Regions from separate parts of the Crystallibacter crystallopoietes genome, predicted to be linked through region 1. Evidence: riboswitches for the same ligand, from Rfam matches in the RefSeq annotation. Region 1 holds a riboswitch; each other region holds the start of a gene.
What was found. Region 1 has a riboswitch for thiamine pyrophosphate ahead of AC20117_RS12900 (3-oxoacyl-ACP reductase). Riboswitches for the same ligand answer to the same signal wherever they lie in the genome.
Positions count from the first base shown of each region.

Region 2: it holds a riboswitch for thiamine pyrophosphate, as region 1 does, so the genes downstream of both, thiO (glycine oxidase ThiO) here and AC20117_RS12900 (3-oxoacyl-ACP reductase) in region 1, are expected to answer to the same signal.
Region 3: it holds a riboswitch for thiamine pyrophosphate, as region 1 does, so the genes downstream of both, thiD (bifunctional hydroxymethylpyrimidine kinase/phosphomethylpyrimidine kinase) here and AC20117_RS12900 (3-oxoacyl-ACP reductase) in region 1, are expected to answer to the same signal.

Region 1 is NZ_CP018863.1:2,742,858-2,748,385, forward strand. It holds gene AC20117_RS12885 (FadR/GntR family transcriptional regulator) at 1-174, shown strand, start outside; gene gluQRS (tRNA glutamyl-Q(34) synthetase GluQRS) at 192-1,100, opposite strand; gene AC20117_RS12895 (LLM class flavin-dependent oxidoreductase) at 1,110-2,426, opposite strand; gene AC20117_RS12900 (3-oxoacyl-ACP reductase) at 2,426-3,190, opposite strand; TPP riboswitch at 3,243-3,336, opposite strand; gene AC20117_RS12905 (hypothetical protein) at 3,408-3,752, opposite strand; gene AC20117_RS12910 (hypothetical protein) at 3,972-4,334, shown strand; gene AC20117_RS12915 (dihydrolipoyl dehydrogenase family protein) at 4,417-5,528, opposite strand, start outside.
Region 2 is NZ_CP018863.1:122,707-128,234, forward strand. It holds gene AC20117_RS00550 (hypothetical protein) at 1-291, shown strand, start outside; gene AC20117_RS00555 (4a-hydroxytetrahydrobiopterin dehydratase) at 314-646, opposite strand; gene AC20117_RS00560 (thiazole synthase) at 661-1,428, opposite strand; gene thiS (sulfur carrier protein ThiS) at 1,432-1,668, opposite strand; gene thiO (glycine oxidase ThiO) at 1,665-2,816, opposite strand; TPP riboswitch at 2,813-2,946, opposite strand; gene thiE (thiamine phosphate synthase) at 3,050-3,691, shown strand; gene AC20117_RS00580 (ferritin-like fold-containing protein) at 3,725-4,432, opposite strand; gene AC20117_RS00585 (RNB domain-containing ribonuclease) at 4,484-5,528, shown strand, end outside.
Region 3 is NZ_CP018863.1:4,229,643-4,235,170, reverse strand. It holds gene AC20117_RS19495 (Rne/Rng family ribonuclease) at 1-2,703, shown strand, start outside; TPP riboswitch at 2,784-2,882, shown strand; gene thiD (bifunctional hydroxymethylpyrimidine kinase/phosphomethylpyrimidine kinase) at 2,949-4,424, shown strand; gene rplU (50S ribosomal protein L21) at 4,646-4,954, shown strand; gene rpmA (50S ribosomal protein L27) at 5,010-5,273, shown strand; gene obgE (GTPase ObgE) at 5,404-5,528, shown strand, end outside.

The sequences.
Region 1 (5,528 bases):
GAAATGGTTCTCGAAACGCGCCTTGAATCATTAGGACAGCCAGGCCGCCCGGAGCAGTCTCTAGCGTCCCACCGCAAGATTGCCGATGCCATCAAGGCCCAGGACCCGGACCTGGCCGCCGCAGCCATGCAGGCCCACATCGAACTGGTCTCGGACGTGGCGCTGCTCAAGTAAGAAAGCTGCGGAATTTTTTAGTGCAGGTCGAGCACAGGCGGTTCGAAGATCCACGGCTCGGTGGGCAGTTGACCGGGTGAGAACGCCTCGAGTACCTGCTCCAGCGGCCCGGCCGGGAGGCCGACCGAGCGCAGGACCATGTCCCGCACCGTGCCGGGACCAATCCCGGCCAGCGCGAGGGTGCGCAGGGAAATGGCGCCGTCGCGCTTGGCGATCCGGCGGTGATGGGTATTCAACACCAGCGGCACATGGACATATTCGACCGGCGCCAGGCCGAGCAGGGACGCCAGATAGGCCTGCCGGGGCGTGGAACTGAGCAGGTCATCGCCGCGGACCACCTGGTCGATGCCCTGCTCCGCATCGTCGACGACGACGGCGAGGTTGTAGGCCGGCACGCCATCGTTGCGCAGCAGCACCAGGTCGTCGACGACGCCGGTGTACTCGCCGTGCAGCCGGTCGGTCACGGTGTATTCGGTGACCCCGGCGCGCAGCCGGAGCGCAGCGGGACGCTCCTGCCGCCGTCGTTCGCGTTCTGCATCGCTGAGGTTGCGGCAGGTTCCGGGGTAGGCGCCGGCCGGGGCGTGCGGAGCGCTGGGGGCTTCGGCGATCTCCCTGCGGGTACAGAAGCATTCGTAGACCCGACCCGCGTCGGCCAGGGCGGTGATGGCCGCGCGGTAGAGGGGGAAGCGGTCCGTCTGGCTGAGCACGTTGCCATCCCATGTAAGCCCGACGGCGGCCAGATCCTCGAGTACTTTGTCTTCCGCTCCGGCGCGGGCTCGGTCCAGATCCTCGATCCGCAGCAGGAAATCGCGGCCGGTGCTGCGGGCGAAGAGCCAGGCAAGGATGGCGGTGCGCAGGTTTCCTACATGCAGTTCGCCCGAGGGGCTGGGGGCGAAGCGGCCGGCTCCGGCGTCGATAGGAGGCACGGGTCCAGTCTATAAAGCGAAGTCGCCGACGGCCGGGCGGTCCAGTCCCAGATGCTCGCGCAGCGTGCTGCCGGTGTAGGAGGTGCGGAACAGCCCCCTGCGCTGCAGCACCGGAATGACGCGGTCCACAAACTCGTTCAGGGAATCCGGCAGCAGCGGCGGCATCAGGTTGAATCCGTCCGCGCCGCCGGAGGTGAACCAAAGCTCGATCTGGTCCGCCACCTGTTCGGGCGTGCCGGTCATGGTGCAGTGTCCGCCGCCGGCCGCCAGCCTTCCGAGCAACTGGCGCACCGTAGGCTTTTCGGCGTCGATAATGCGCAGGATGGTGGTGTAGCGGCCCTGCGGGCCGGTGAATTCCGACGCCGGCGGGAGGCTTGGCACGGGCGCGTCCAGCTCCCAGCCGCTGCAGTCCTGCTGGATGAAGGTGCCCAGCTGGGCCAGAGAGTGTTCCGTGGGCAGCAGCGCATCGGTTTCGGCCTGCTTGGCCTTGGCTTCCGCCGTCGTTGTCCCGAGGTAAGTCACCAGGCCAGGCATGACGGCAACCTTGTCCGGGTTCCGCCCGGCTGCGGCGATGCGGCGCTTCACATCCGCGTAGTAGGCCTGCGCGCTGGCCAGATCGTAGGCGACGGCGTAGATGCCTTCGGCATAGCGGGCGGCGAGGTCGCGTCCCTGCTCCGAGGCACCGGCTTGGAACAGCACCGGCCGGCCCTGCGGGGAGCGCGGGACGGTTAGCGGGCCGTCCACCAGAAAGTGCTGTCCTGAATGGTGGAGCGGCGCAACTTCGGCCGGATCCGCGTAGTAGCCCTGCCGGTCGAGGACGAGCGCGTCGTCGGTCCAGGAATCCCACAGCCGCTGGGCGACGTCGATGAATTCGGCGGCGCGGTCGTAGCGTTCCTGATGTCCGGGAATGGCCGCCATGCCGTGGTTGCGTGCCTCGGCGTCGAACATCGATGTGACGACGTTCCAACCGATGCGCCCGGCGCTGATGTGGTCCAGCGAGGCCAGCATGCGGGCGGCGTGGAAGGGCGTGTAGAAGGTGGCCGACACGGTACTGACCAGGCCGATCCTGCTGGTGGCCCGGGCCATGGCTGACAGCGCGGTGAGGGGTTCCAGATGCCAGAGCGGCCCCGCGCCCAGGTTGCCGGTTGAGTGCCCGTCGGCGAAGAAAACAGCATCGAACAGGCCTCGCTCCGCGGTTTGGGCCAGCCGCTCGTAGAATGCGATGTCGCCGAGCTGTTCAATGGGCGATTGCGGCCGGCGCCAGGCGGCGCTGTGGTGGCCGCAGCCGAACAGGAACGCGTTGAAGTGCAGTTGCCGCGCCGCCATTAGTTCATCACCAGTCCGCCGTCGACCATCAGGTTCTGCCCGGTCACCGAGCGGGCCCAGGGCGACGCGAAGAACAGTACCGCGTCGGCCAGTTCTTCCGGCGTCGTTACTTTGCGCAGCGGGGTGGAGGCGGCGATCAGGTCGAAGACCTCATCTGGTGTGGCAGCGCTGGCGTCGGTGGTGCGGAGCAGCCCGCCGGAGACCATGTTGACGGTGACGTTGTGCTGGCCCAGGTCCGCCGCCAGCGTCCGGGTCAGCGAGAGCAGGGCCGCCTTGGCGGCCGTGTAGTCGTGGTACGGCACCACCGGATTCTGGAAGAGGTTGGTGCCGATGTTGATGATCCGGCCGAACCGGTGGCCGCGCATGCCGGGAAGTGCCTGCTGAGCGGTGTTCAGCGCGCCGCGCACGCTGCCGGAAAACTGGGTTTCGAACTCGGACCACGAGATATCGGCGGCGTTGGAGCGGGCATCCCCGTTGAAGGAGAAATCCGCCAGCGCGTTATTGACCACCGTGGTTACTGCGCCGCCGAAATGGGCTTCGGCACGGCTGAACAGCTCCGCCACCTGCCCGGCATCGGTGACGTCCGCACGAAGAGCCAGGGCCTGTTCCGGCCCGAACTTGGCGGCCAGCTCCTCGGCTGCCGAGCCGCTGTTGCGGTAATTGATGACTACCCGGGCGCCGGCTTCCGCGAAGGCTGCGACGATCCGAGCGCCGAGGCCACGGCCGCCGCCGGTTACCAGTACGGTCTGTTCTGCGAGCTGCATAGAGGTTCTCCACCTTGAATAAGGCGAAAAGATGGGTGCAGCGCACCGCACGGCAGCCGCTGCATGACATCCCTTCGCTAGTACGAACTAGATCAGGTTCAACGGGTTTACTCTCAGCCCCGAAAGGGGCACCCCGTGTCACTGCGTGCGAGTCTACCTGCGCGAGCGGGTTACTGCAGCAACGCCACCTCCAATCGGTCTATGAAGCTCGACGTCGTTACGCCCGGTAGTCCATCACCACTTGAGAAGGCGGTCCCTGAGCCAGCATCTCCTTGGTGACCCCATGGAGCTCGAGAATTTTGTCCTTGAACCAGACGTCGAAGGGATCATCCGAGCCGGCCAGCATGCTGAACCCTCCGGCGACGCTTTCGCCCTCATGGAACAAGGCGGCAAAGTCTCCTTCGGGCGACTGGACCAGGCCGATCACTTCGCGGCTGGCCCCGAGGCGCTGCCTGGACTTGGCGAAATCGTCCTTCCGCGGACCGTTGATCTCCTCCACGAAAGCTCTCCACGCTTCAAGCTTCCCGGGCAGGATGGGCACAAACCAAGTAATACATTCCATGACGGATCCTTCTTTTGCTGCTGCAGGGAACTCATGGTGCGAGCCGGTGTAGGGCTCATCGTAGGCCTGGCCCGGGAAGGCGGACACCCTCAAACTGAGGGGACGCAGCGGAGATCGGCGCGCCGTAGCCGGGCGGCCAGGAGCCGGTCATCCTGAAGCGGGCTGCCGAGGTCGTTCCCGGTCGCCGCGGTCCCTGTTCGGGAGGGCTAATCTGGAGCGGTGATCATCGTCCTTGGGGCATTGATGGTTTTCCTGGGCCTGCTCTGGTGGGTCCTTTCCCTCCTGCTGCCGGATGGGATCGCGCTGATTGGAACCGTGGTTATTGGCGGAGCCGTGGTTGCGGTGCTCGCGTTTGTGTACCTGAAGTCAGAGCGCTTCGGTCGGCCGGAGGAGCGGGACTACAGCCGCCGGTTCCGGACCGTCCTGCGGGAAGCCGGGCGTGCCGGCCGGTACGAGGAGATCTGGGCCGTCACCCGCAGGGAAACCGCCGATCAGGACATGGCATTGTTTATTGCCGCCGACGAGCAAGGGCACCCTCGACGGATTCATCGCCGAATGGGACCAGGCGCTGCGGCACGGTAGGCAGGACGAGGTCTTCCGAGAGCGCCGGCGCAGCTGAATAAATCTCCGCCGGCTGCCCGGCGTGGTTGCCGTCCCGGCTGGCTCAATCCTCCAGGTAAGCCGGGGTGAAGAGCAGATTCAGACCTTCGGCAATGGTCGGATGGGTGATGACGGCGTCCCGTACCGCAGTGAAATCCAGGCCGGCCAGCATGGCCATCTGGACCACGGCGATGGCTTCGCTGGCCTCGGTGCCCAGCAGCGCCACGCCCAGGATGCTGCCGGTCTTCCGGTCCAGCACGGCCTTCCACACGCCCTCGGTCTGGCCCAGTGTGCGGGCGCGCGGGATGGCGGCAACCGGCATCTTGGCGATGCGCACCTCGTGGCCGGCCTCGCGGGCCTGCTGCTCCGTCAGGCCGACCCGGCCCAGTTCCGGCGTGATGAAGACGGTGTAGGGAATGAGCCGTCCCTCAGTAGTGCGGGCCTCGCCGTCGCCATGCCGGGCGGCCAAATTCGCTTTGAGGATGCGGTAGTCGTCGTAGGAAGCATGCGTGAACTGCGGGGTTCCGGCAGCGTCGCCGGCAGCCCACACGCCGTCGGCTGCCCGCAACTGCTCGTCGACCCCGATGAAGCCGCGGTCGTCCAGAACCACGCCAGTAGCTTCCAAATTGGCGCCGTCGGTCATGGGTTTCCGGCCGAGCGCCACCAGGACGTCCTTTCCGCTGAGCGTTTCGCCGTTGTCAAGGGTGACGGTGACGGAGCCGTCCGCAGCGCGCTGGATCGCTTCGGCAGCGGCGCCGAGGCGGACGGTGATGCCGGCGTCGATAAAGGCCTTCTTGACCGCGGCCGACACGTCTTCGTCCTCGCGGCCCAGCAACTGGTTCCCGCGCTGGACGATCGTCACATCGACGCCGATGGTGTTGAGCAGGTCCGCAAATTCGCAGCCGATGTAGCCGCCGCCGAGGATGACAATGCTCTCCGGCAGCGACTCAAGCTCGAGCAAGGTATTGCTGGTCTGCACCCGGGCCTCCGCCAGCCCGGCGATAGGCGGCAGCGCCGGCTCGGTGCCGAGATTAACCACGACGTCGGTGCCGCGCAAAACGCGGGTGCCGCCGTCGTTAAGGTCCACATGCACCGTTCTGGGCCCGGTGAATTTCGCTTCACCCAGGATGAAATCCATGCCGGAATCGGTGAAGCTGCTGAACTGTCCCTTGACCA
Region 2 (5,528 bases), 2.1 Mb from region 1:
TTCGTACTGATCATTCTGGTGGCAGCCGCCGTGGGCATGAGCGCGTGGGGCATAGACAACAAGCGCCACGCCTACGGCGTCCTGCTGCTGCCGGCATCGGCCATCCTGGCCGCCACCATCTTGTGGCTCATCCTGATGTTCGCAGACCTTGGCTCTCAGCCCGGCGCGGAGCATCTGAGTTGGCTGCTGCCCATGGTGCTGGCCGTTCCCGTGGCCTGGCTGACGGCGCTCCTGGTCGGACGACGTCGCGTCGCCGCGGACGTGGAGCGCCTGACCGAAGCCTTGCGCTGACCCGCCGGAGGGTACCTGGCCGTCAGGCCGGGTACTTGTCCGGTTGGGCCGTGGCTCCCAGCCGGATGGCAAGCTCACTTAACGAAGTGGCTGCAGCGACGTCGCGGGTTGTTACCGCGGACCCTGCATCATGTGACGTCAGCCGGATGAAGACCTTGTTGTAGCGCCAGTCGAGGTCCGGATGGTGATTGGCCTCCTCGGCCAGCTCTCCCGCCCCGGCAATGAAATCGAGCGCAGCCCGCCCGTTCTCGAGCTTGAAGACGGTGACCAGCGCGCCTTCGCTGTGGCGCCAATCCGGCAGCGTCCTGAGCTGTTCATCGATCTGCTTGCTGTCCAGCTTGTCCTCGGCGCCCATTGCTCCTCCTGTGGCTAGAGATCAGGGCGGCCTGCAAACGATGATGAAGCCAAAGCGTGCTCCCGTTTGGGGATCCGGCCGCCTGTTGCCGCCAGCCTACCGGCCATGACCGCATGTTTGAAGGCTTCGGCCATCCGGACCGGATGCTGGGCCCTGGTCACTGCCGTGGCCAGCAGGACGGCGTCGCAGCCCAGCTCCATGGCCAGCGCCGCGTCCGACGCCGTGCCAATGCCGGCGTCCAGCACTACCGGAATCCCGGCGCGCGAGACAATCAACTCGATGTTGTGCGGATTGAGGATCCCCAGTCCGGTACCGATCGGAGCACCCAGCGGCATGACGGCGGCAGCACCCAGCAGCTCGAGCCGGCGGGCCAGCACCGGGTCGTCATTGGTGTACGCGAAGACCTTGAACCCGCGGTTGACCAGTGCCTCGGTTGCTTCCACGAGTTCCACCGCGTCGGGCAGCAGTGTCTCTTCGTCCGCGATGACTTCGAGTTTCACCCAGTTCGTTTCCAGGGCTTCACGCCCCAGCTCGGCGGTCATTACCGCCTCCCGCGCCGTGTAGCAGCCTGCCGTGTTCGGCAGTACCCGGATACCATTGCGTTCCAGCAGGTCGAAGACCGAGGTGCCAGTGCCGGCGGCGTAGCGGCGCATCGCTACCGTCGTGAGTTCCGTTCCGGAAGCCAGCAGGGCCTCGCCCAAACCATCCAGGCTCGGCGCGCCGCCCGTGCCCATGATCAGGCGCGATCCGAGCCTGACTCCGTCGATCATCAGTTCATCCATTATTCAGCCTCCCTGTACTGCGGTCACGAGTTCCACGCCGTCGCCGTCGGCGAGCACGGTCCGGGCCCAACTGCCGCGCGGCGCCACCTCAGAGTTCAGCGCTACAGCCACACCGAGCCGTCCGCCGTCGGCCGGCCGCCCGTCCTCCGTCAATTCGCGGCCGGTGGTCCCGGCCACCAGTTCGAGCAGTGTCGGCGCGGTCGGCAAGGTGTGCGGACTGCCGTTGACGGTGATCTTCATACGTGACTCTCCTTGGTCATATTGCTGAACCTGTCGGGATTGAATTGCAGTAGCTCGGCGGAGATTTGCACCCCGTCGATGAGATCGGCGCAGATCCTGGCCGCAACCGGCGTCAGCAGCACTCCGTGGCGGAAGAATCCGGTAGCAACTACCAGCCCCGGAAGCTCCTCCGCCCCTGCCGCCACCCGCCCAAGCAACGGCGCGTTATCCGGTGTTCCCGGCCGGGCGCGGCAGGTCATCTGTTCGAGCGCGAGTTCCGCAACTGCCGGCACCAGCGTCTGGGCGTCACGGAGCAACTGGTACACCCCGCCCGCCGACACGTCCGCGGAGCCGTCCTCACGCTGGGTGGCTCCGATTACCACCGTGCCGTCCCCGCGCGGGACAAGATAAACAGGGTGCCCGCGTACGATGCCCCGGATTGTGGAGGTGAGGAACGGCTGCAGGCCTGCCGGCACGCGCAGCCGCAGAATGTCCCCGTACACCGGACGCAGCGGCAGCCGCAGCCCTTCGGGCAGGCCGGAGAGTGCGGCGGCCGCAAGCCCGTTCGCCACCACCGTTTCGTCTGCCTCGATGGCCTCGCCGCCTGCCAGCTGCACGCCAGCAACGCTGCCGTCAGCATCCGTGAGGAGTCCGGCCGCCTTTTCACTAACGACGGCGGCGCCTGAGTTCCGCAGCATCTTCAGTAACGCTGCGGCAAGGGCCCGTGGATCCACCTGGTGGTCTCCCGGTGCGTAGAAGGCGCCGGTCAGAGCCGGGCCCAGGCTGGGTTCGAGCCGGCGGGCCTCGCGGCTGGTGATCTCATGAACCTCGAGCCCTTCGGCCAGCTGTGCCTGTTTCAGGTCTGCGAGCGCGGCGCGGTCCGCGGCGTCGAAAGCGGCCACCAAGGTCCCGGTTTCCTGGTAGCCGGTCTCCCCCAGCCCTGCAATGAACCCGGGGTAAAGCCGGGCGGACTCACGGGTCAGCGCGAGCAACCGCTCTTCCTGGTAGTGCAATTCGCTGACCGGGGCCAGCATGCCGGCGGCGGCGTAGGTGGCGCCCGCGCCGGGAGCGGGATCGATGACGGTGACACGGTGGCCGCGGCGGGTGGCTTCTGCGGCGATACCCAGTCCCACTATGCCCGCACCGATGACGGCAATATGTTTGGACAACTTTGAGCTTCCTTCCCTACGCCGGCATGACCCGGATCAGGTTCGACGGTCGGTGCCAGGCACCCTCTCAGCCTGTCGGCCGCCGGCAATTGCCGCACGTGCCGCGTATCAGGCTCCCGCAGTGTTTTCTCCAGTGTAGCCATAGTCGCGGCTTCGCCGTCGTCACATGCTGCCGCAAGCCGGCGTCCCGCCACCGCGGAGTTCCTTGCGCGGTTTGCCTTATGGTTGCAGGTATGGATTTTTCCTCTGCCCAGCTTTACCTTTGCACCGACGCGCGCCGCGACCGTGGGGACTTCGAGCAGTTCCTCGATGCTGCCTACTCCGGCGGCGTGGACATCATCCAGTTGCGGGACAAGACCCTCGACGCCGCCGAGGAGCTGGAGCTGCTCGGCGTGCTCGCCGACGTTGCCGCCCGGCATGCGAAGCCGTGGTCCGTCAATGACAGGGCGGATCTGGCTGCGGTGGCCGGGGCGCCGGTCTTCCACGTCGGCCAGCAGGACCTGCCGCCGGCCGCGGCGCGCTCTTTGCTCGGGCCCGCTGCCGCCATCGGCCGCTCCACGCACACTCCGGAACAGGCAGCAGCCGCCCTGGCCGATGACACCCTGGACTATTTCTGCACCGGTCCGCTCTGGGCCACTCCGACCAAGCCGGGCCGGGCCGCCGTCGGTCTTCAGCTGGTGGAATTTACTGCCGCCCAGCAGGGGCAGACGGGTTCCGGCAAGCCGTGGTTTGCGATCGGCGGCATCGATCTGGACAACATCGACCGGGTGACGGAGGCCGGGGCCAAACGCGTGGTCGTCGTCCGTGCCGTCACCGATGCCGATGATCCCGCGGAGGCCGCCCGGGCGCTGAAGTCCGCGCTGCCGCCGCTGTAGCCGCTGGTTCCACCCGCCGGGCTGCCTGAACGCTTAGGCGGTCAGGCCCAAGGCATTCATCCGGCGGGAATGGTTCCGGGTGAGTTCCGCAAAGAGTTCCGCCGTAACGGTCTGCTGGGCGGCCGGGTCATCCAGCCCCAGCAGGGCGCCCAGGAAGGCGCGCTCGATCCCGATGCGCTGCGCCTGCGTCAACGCCTCGCCGACCAGCCGCCGGCCCCACAGGGCAAGCCTCGAGGCCAGCCGCTCGTCATGTTCCAGCGCCCTGCGCAGCCGGGTGGTGAGCAAGGTCAGCTGGTCTTCGTTTTCTTTGATCCTGGACACCAGCGCGCGTGTATCGGGATCCAGCCGGTCGGCGATCGCCCGGTAGAAATCTCCCGAGACGGCGTCGGTAACATAGGCCTTCATCAACGATTCGTACCAGTCTCCGGGCCGCGTCCGCTCATGGAACGCGTCGATCGAAGCTTGGAAGGGCGCCATGGCAACTTGCACGTCGACGCCGAGGCGGGCCAGCTCGGCGCTGACAAGTTCAAAGTGCCCGAATTCGACAACGGCTAGGCGTCCGAGATCAGCGCGGTCTTTCAAAGTCGGTGAGAACCGGGCGTCCGAGGAGAACCGCTCGAAGGCGGACAGCTCGCCGTAGGCCATGACGCCGTAAAGATCAACGACATGCTGCAGCTGTTCCGCTCCTGTCCCATTGCTGGTGGCCGGACGATCAGCGGGGAAGGATCCTTCGGAACTCATGAGCACTACCCTAACGCCCCACCTGCGGCGCTGTGGCGATAGGCTGAGCCTGTGCCGTATTCACACGTTGACGCCAGAGTTAATGAATCGCAGCATCTGCTCGCCCGTGTGCTGAAGGAACTGCGCACCGAGCTGGAACTTCCTGCGGCGTTCAGCCCTTCGGTCATCGCGGAGGCCGAGAAGGCCGTGGCGCAACTGCCCATGCCTGCCGCGGATCTGACCGCCCTGGACTTTGTCACCATCGATCCACCGAGCTCCACCGACCTGGACCAGGCGATGTACATCGAGCGCGACGGCGGGGGCTACCGGCTCTGGTATGCCATCGCCGATGTTCCCGCTTTTGTTGCTCCCGGCGGTGAACTTGACGCTGAGACGCGACGGCGCGGCCAGACCATCTACGCTCCTGACGGACGCATTCCGCTTCACCCGCCGGTAATCAGCGAAGACGCCGGCAGCCTCCTCCCGGACCAGGACCGCAGCGCCTTCGTGTGGGAATTCGAGCTCGACGCCGCCGCGGTCGTCAGTACGGTCTCGTTGCGCCGGGCCAGAATACGCAGCCGCGCCAAGCTGAACTACGAACAGGTCCAGCAGGACATCGATTCCGGCGAAGCGCCGGTCTATCTGCAGCTGCTCAAAGAAGTAGGGCGGAAGCGCATCGAGCTGGAGCGGCAGCGCGGCGGCGCCAGCCTGAACCTGCCGGACGAGGAAATAGCCCATGACGGCCGCCATTACTTCATCGTGGCGAGGCCCGCACGGCCGGTCGAGGACTGGAACGCCCAGATTTCGCTGATGACCGGCATGGCGGCAGCGGAAATCATGCTCGAGGGCAAGGTAGGGATCCTGCGCACCATGCCCGCTCCGGACGAGGAGTCGGAGGCCCGCTTCCGCCGCCAGACCAAGGCGCTGGGCCACCCCTGGCCGGAGGGAATTGCCTACGGCGAATATCTGCGCGGCCTCAACACCGCGGATCCGAAACAGCTGGCATTGATGAACGCCGCCGGGTCGCTGTTCCGCGGTGCCGGCTACACACCGTTCGATGGCGAGGTGCCGCAGGAACAGACCCAGGCGGCGATCGCCGCGCCATACGCCCACACCA
Region 3 (5,528 bases), 1.5 Mb from region 1:
ACAGATACGTCGGCCCCAGCTCCGTCTGGCACAGAGCCGTCTGCCGCAGAGCCGTCTGCCGCAGAGCCGGTTTCCGGCCAGGCCACCGAGAATACAGCCGCGGCAGGGGAAGAGGCGGAAGAGGCCAACGAGCCAGCGGTGCTGAGCCCCTTCGCTGTCCCCGAATCGCCCGTACAGGTCCTCTTCCACGCGCCTGACCTGACCGCTGTCCGCCCCGTCCGTCCGGCCGCCGCCGAGGAAGAGACCGACGAGGATGAAGAAAGCGGCCGTCGCCGCAGCCGCCGGAACCGCCGCAGCAAGGGCCGGAACCGTGCCGACGCAGCCGAAACCGGCACCGAGACCGAGACGGAGACCCAGGGTGAAGGCGCCGAAGAAGCCGCTACAGAGTCCGGCGACGGCGTAACTGCCCGCCGCCGTCGTCGTCGGCGCCGCGGCGACCAGGACCTCGAGCTGACCGGCGGCCAGGACGATGATCCGCCCAACACGGTGACCCGCGTACGCGCTCCGCGTCCGGTCAGCGAGACCCCGCCCAGCGACCGCGTCTCCTCGGTGAAGGGCTCCACCCGGCTTGAGGCCAAGAAGCAGCGCCGGCGTGAATCGCGCGAAACCGGCAGGCGGCGCCAGGTCATCACCGAGGCAGAGTTCCTGGCCCGGCGTGAATCCGTGGACCGCCAGATGATTGTCCGCCAGCGCGATGACAGGATCCAGATCGGTGTCCTTGAAGACGGCGTGCTGGCCGAGCATTTCGTGTCCAAGACGCAGCAAGATTCCCTGATCGGCAACGTCTACGTTGGCAAGGTCCAGAACGTGCTGCCGAGCATGGAAGCGGCGTTCGTTGACATTGGGCGCGGCCGCAATGCCGTGCTGTACGCCGGCGAGGTCAACTGGGAGGCCGCGCATCTGGAGGGCCAGCCCCGCCGGATCGAGAACGCACTGAAGTCCGGCGACTCGGTGCTCGTCCAGGTCACGAAGGACCCGGTAGGCCACAAGGGTGCCCGCCTGACCAGCCAGATCTCGCTGCCCGGCCGCTTCCTCGTCTACGTGCCCGGCGGTTCCATGACCGGCATCTCCCGGAAGCTGCCTGACGTGGAGCGCAACCGACTCAAGAAGATCCTGAAGGAACACGTCCCCGAGGGCGCCGGCGTCATTGTCCGCACCGCGGCCGAAGGCGCCAGCGAAGAAGAGTTGATGAACGACATCAACCGGCTTCGCGCGCAGTGGGAAGGGATCGAACGCAAGTCGACCTCCAACAAGACGCTGCCGCCGGAACTGCTCTACGCAGAGCCTGACCTGACCATCAAGGTGGTCCGCGACGTCTTCAACGAGGACTTCTCGAAGCTCATCGTGTCCGGTGAAGAGGCCTGGGACACCATCGAGGCCTACGTGACCTATGTGGCACCGGATCTCGTGGACAGGCTGGAGAAGTGGACCGGCGCGGACGACATCTTCGCGGCCAACAGGATCGACGAGCAGATCCACAAGGCCCTCGAGCGCAAGGTCTTCCTGCCCTCGGGCGGGTCGCTGGTCATCGACCGTACCGAAGCCATGACCGTGGTGGACGTCAACACCGGCAAGTTCACCGGCTCCGGCGGCAACCTCGAAGAGACCGTCACCAAGAACAACCTGGAGGCGGCCGAAGAGGTAGTCCGGCAGCTGCGCCTGCGCGACATCGGCGGCATCATCGTCATCGACTTCATCGACATGGTGCTCGAGGCCAACCGCGATCTGGTGCTGCGCCGACTGGTCGAATGCCTGGGCCGGGACCGGACCAAGCACCAGGTAGCCGAAGTGACGTCGCTGGGCCTGGTCCAGATGACCCGCAAGCGGATGGGCACCGGGCTGCTGGAGGTCTTCGGCGAGAACTGCGAGCATTGCGGCGGCCGCGGCGTGGTCACCCACGACGAACCGCTGGAGCACCGCCGTGCCGCGGTGGCTGCTGAGCACCACCAGCACCTTGTCCGCGCTGAAAAGCCGGGGCGGCCGGAGAAGCCGTCCCGCAGTGAAAAGCGCCGGAGCAAGAGCCAGAACAACCAGGGCGCTGCGCCCTCGACGCCGGACAATGTTGTGGAACCGGAGCATGAGGACGACGCCGAGCGGCAAGCCAAGGCTCAGGCGGCCCGTGCCGCACTGGCCTCCATCGCCGCCGCAACCCACGCCGCCCATGAGGCCGAGGAACACGAGGCGGCCCGCAAGGCGGAACCGGCTGCAACCCCCGAGGCTCCGGTCCTGACCATCAACGGCGAAAAGGTTGTGCTGCCCCGCGCCGAACACAGCCCGGTAGCGGCCCGCGAAGAGCCGGTCCTGACGCTGGCGAGCCTGACGGATGCCTTCAACAAGGTCAGCCCGGAGATCGTCACGGAGCCGGAGCCGGAAACGCAACCGGAACCTGCGGGAAAGCCTGAGGTGACGCCGACGCCGGCTCCGGAGGCAAAACCTGAGGTGACGGCGCCGCCGGAGCGCCGCGGCCGCCGTCGTCGTGCCGCAAGCAGCCCCCAGGGATCCGCGAATCAAGCCCCCATTGAGCAGCGTGACGGCATGGAGCAGTCCGCGAAGGCGGCCCCGGCAGTTCAGCCGGCCTCCGGAGCGGGCGGCGCCGATGCGTCGGCGGGCCATGAAGAAGCTGGGGCCAAGCCTGATGCCGAGAAAAAGACTCCGGTGCAGCCGGTCATTCTGGGAGTCGGAGTTCCCGCGTCGGAACTCTGATCCCACACTGAGTAATTGCTGCTAGTAACAGGGGCGGTCCTTTCATGTCGAAAGGACCGCCCCTGATGCATTAGGCTGGCAGCAGTGACACGGGGTGCCAGCGACTGGCTGGCTGAGATTTTAGACCCGTTGAACCTGAACCAGTTAGGACTGGCGGAGGGATGTCGCTGCAGTCTTCGGGCCGCTGGCTGGCCAGCGTGGAATTCTGCCGTGCGTGTTCCGCCCTGAGCAGCAACGGAGCAGCCATGACCATTCGAACCACCCCCAGGGTTTTGAGCATTGCAGGAACCGATCCGTCCGGCGGCGCCGGGATCCAGGCGGACCTGAAGAGCATCGCAGCGAACGGCGGCTACGGTATGGCCGCGGTGACCGCCCTGGTAGCGCAGAACACCCAAGGCGTGCGCTCCGTCCACACGCCGCCGGCGTCATTCCTCACCGAACAGCTCACCGCGGTCAGCGACGACGTCTGCATCGATGCGGTGAAGATCGGCATGCTTGGTGACAGCGAGGTGATTGGCACGGTAGGCCGCTGGCTCGCTGAGGTGAGCCCCGCCGTCGTTGTCCTGGACCCGGTGATGGTGGCCACCAGCGGCGACCGGCTGCTGGCTGCGGAAGCGGAGGAAGCGCTGCGCCTGTTGCTCAACCAGGCCCACCTCGTGACGCCGAACCTGCCGGAGCTGGCGGTGCTGCTCGGTGCCGCGCCTGCCGCAGACTGGCAAGAGGCGCTGGCGCAGGGGAGGGAGCTCTCCCGCCGGCATGGCGTGATGGTTCTGGTCAAGGGCGGACACCTGCCCGCGGAGGACTGCCCCGATGCGCTGGTGGATGTGAACGGCCGGCTGGCGGGCGAGGTGGTTGAATTCCGTTCAGGGCGGGTGCGGACGAAAAACACGCACGGGACCGGCTGCTCGCTCTCGGCAGCGATGGCCACGGTGCAGGCCCGGACGGGGGACTGGACGGAGTCGCTCAAAGAGGTCAAGGAGTGGCTGTTCGGTGCGCTGGTGCGCGCTGACGAGCTGGAGGTCGGGAAGGGCAGCGGGCCCATCCACCATTTCCACCAGCACACGCCGCGTCCGGCGGACCGGTTCAGCACGGAAGTCTGGGAACGCACCGCCGGCATCCGGGCCGAGATCATGGAGCTGGATTTTGTGCGGCAGCTCGCGGCGGGGACCTTGAGCGAAGCGCAGTTCGGCTACTACCTGGCCCAGGACGCGCGCTACCTTAATGGCTACTCGCGGGCACTGGCCCGTGCCAGCGCGCTGGCGCCGACCGAGCAGGAACAGCTTTTCTGGGCCAAGAGCGCGCATAACTGCATCGAAGTCGAGGCTCAGCTGCACCGGGAATGGCTCGCCGGCCGCGGCGTCCAGTCGGAACAGGGGCCGGTCACCAAGGCGTACGTGGACCACTTGCTTGCCGTTAGCGCCGCGGGGAGCTACGCGGAGCTGGTGGCCGCTGTGGTTCCGTGCTACTGGCTGTATGCCCACGTAGGCGGTGAACTGTATGACCGGTACAAGTCCGCCGGAGCCGCGGGTCACCCGTACGGCGCGTGGATCGAGACTTATGCGGACGAGGAATTTGCGGAAGCCACCCGGCAGGCCGTGGCAATCATGGACGCGGCTGCCCAGCAGCTGCCGGAGCAGGAACGCGAACGGATGATGGCCGCCTTCGAGCATTCGGCGCGTTATGAGCTCCACTTTTTCGATGCGCCGAGGCTTTATGCTTGAACCACAACCGGTGTGGCCGGGCTAACAGCGCAGTTCCGCGGCGCGCCGCGGGGGCGTCATTTGCAGGAAATAGCGGAAATAGCGTAATCTTGATCTTCGGTGCGAACGCCTTCGAAGGGTAAATCCCGTAGGCGTCACTGCACAGTGCTGGCAGGCATCCTTTTACCGCCTGTATTCAAAGCGCATAACTGTATTAAACGTCGAGAGAAGTGAGTTCCCAAGTGGTGTACGCGATTGTCCGCGCAGGCGGCCGCCAAGAAAAGGTTTCCGTTGGAGACCTCGTAACCCTTGACCGCGTCCCCGGTGGAGCCGGTAGCACCTTCGAGCTGCCCGCGCTGCTCCTGGTCGATGGCGACAAGGTTACCTCCGCAGCTGATGAGCTGGCCAAGGTCAAGGTCACTGCAGAGATCATTGAGAATCTTCGCGGGCCGAAGATTGTCATCCAGAAGTTCAAGAACAAGACCGGCTACAAGAAGCGCCAGGGCTACCGTTCCGAACTGACCAAGGTCAAGGTCACCTCCATCGCGTAATTGCGGTCGGCAGGCTTCCAACAGTTTCCATAGACACAAAAGGTAGGCATAGCAAATGGCACATAAGAAAGGTGCGAGCTCCACTCGCAACGGTCGCGATTCCAACGCTCAGCGTTTGGGCGTAAAGCGCTTCGGCGGCCAGGTTGTTTCCGCTGGTGAGATCATCGTCCGCCAGCGTGGCACCCACTTCCACCCGGGCGCCAACGTCGGCCGTGGCGGCGACGACACCCTGTTCGCCCTCGAGGCCGGTGCGGTTGAGTTTGGTACTCGCCGCGGACGCCGCGTTGTGAACATCGTTGCTGCAGCAGCTGCCGAGTAATTTTCGGCAGTAATACAGCTTTCCAGTGAGGCGGGCCGCGGGTCCGCCTCACTGGTGTTTAACCAGACTAGAATCACTGATGGGCACATCCGGTGTGAACCGGGATCACCTGAAGTAAAAGGAGATAAACGTGGCAACTTTCGTTGACCGGGTTGTATTGCATGTATCCGGTGGAACCGGGGGCCACGGCTGTGTTTCCGTCAAGCGTGAAAAGTTCAAGCCGCTGGGCGGTCCGGACGGCGGTAACGGTGGCAA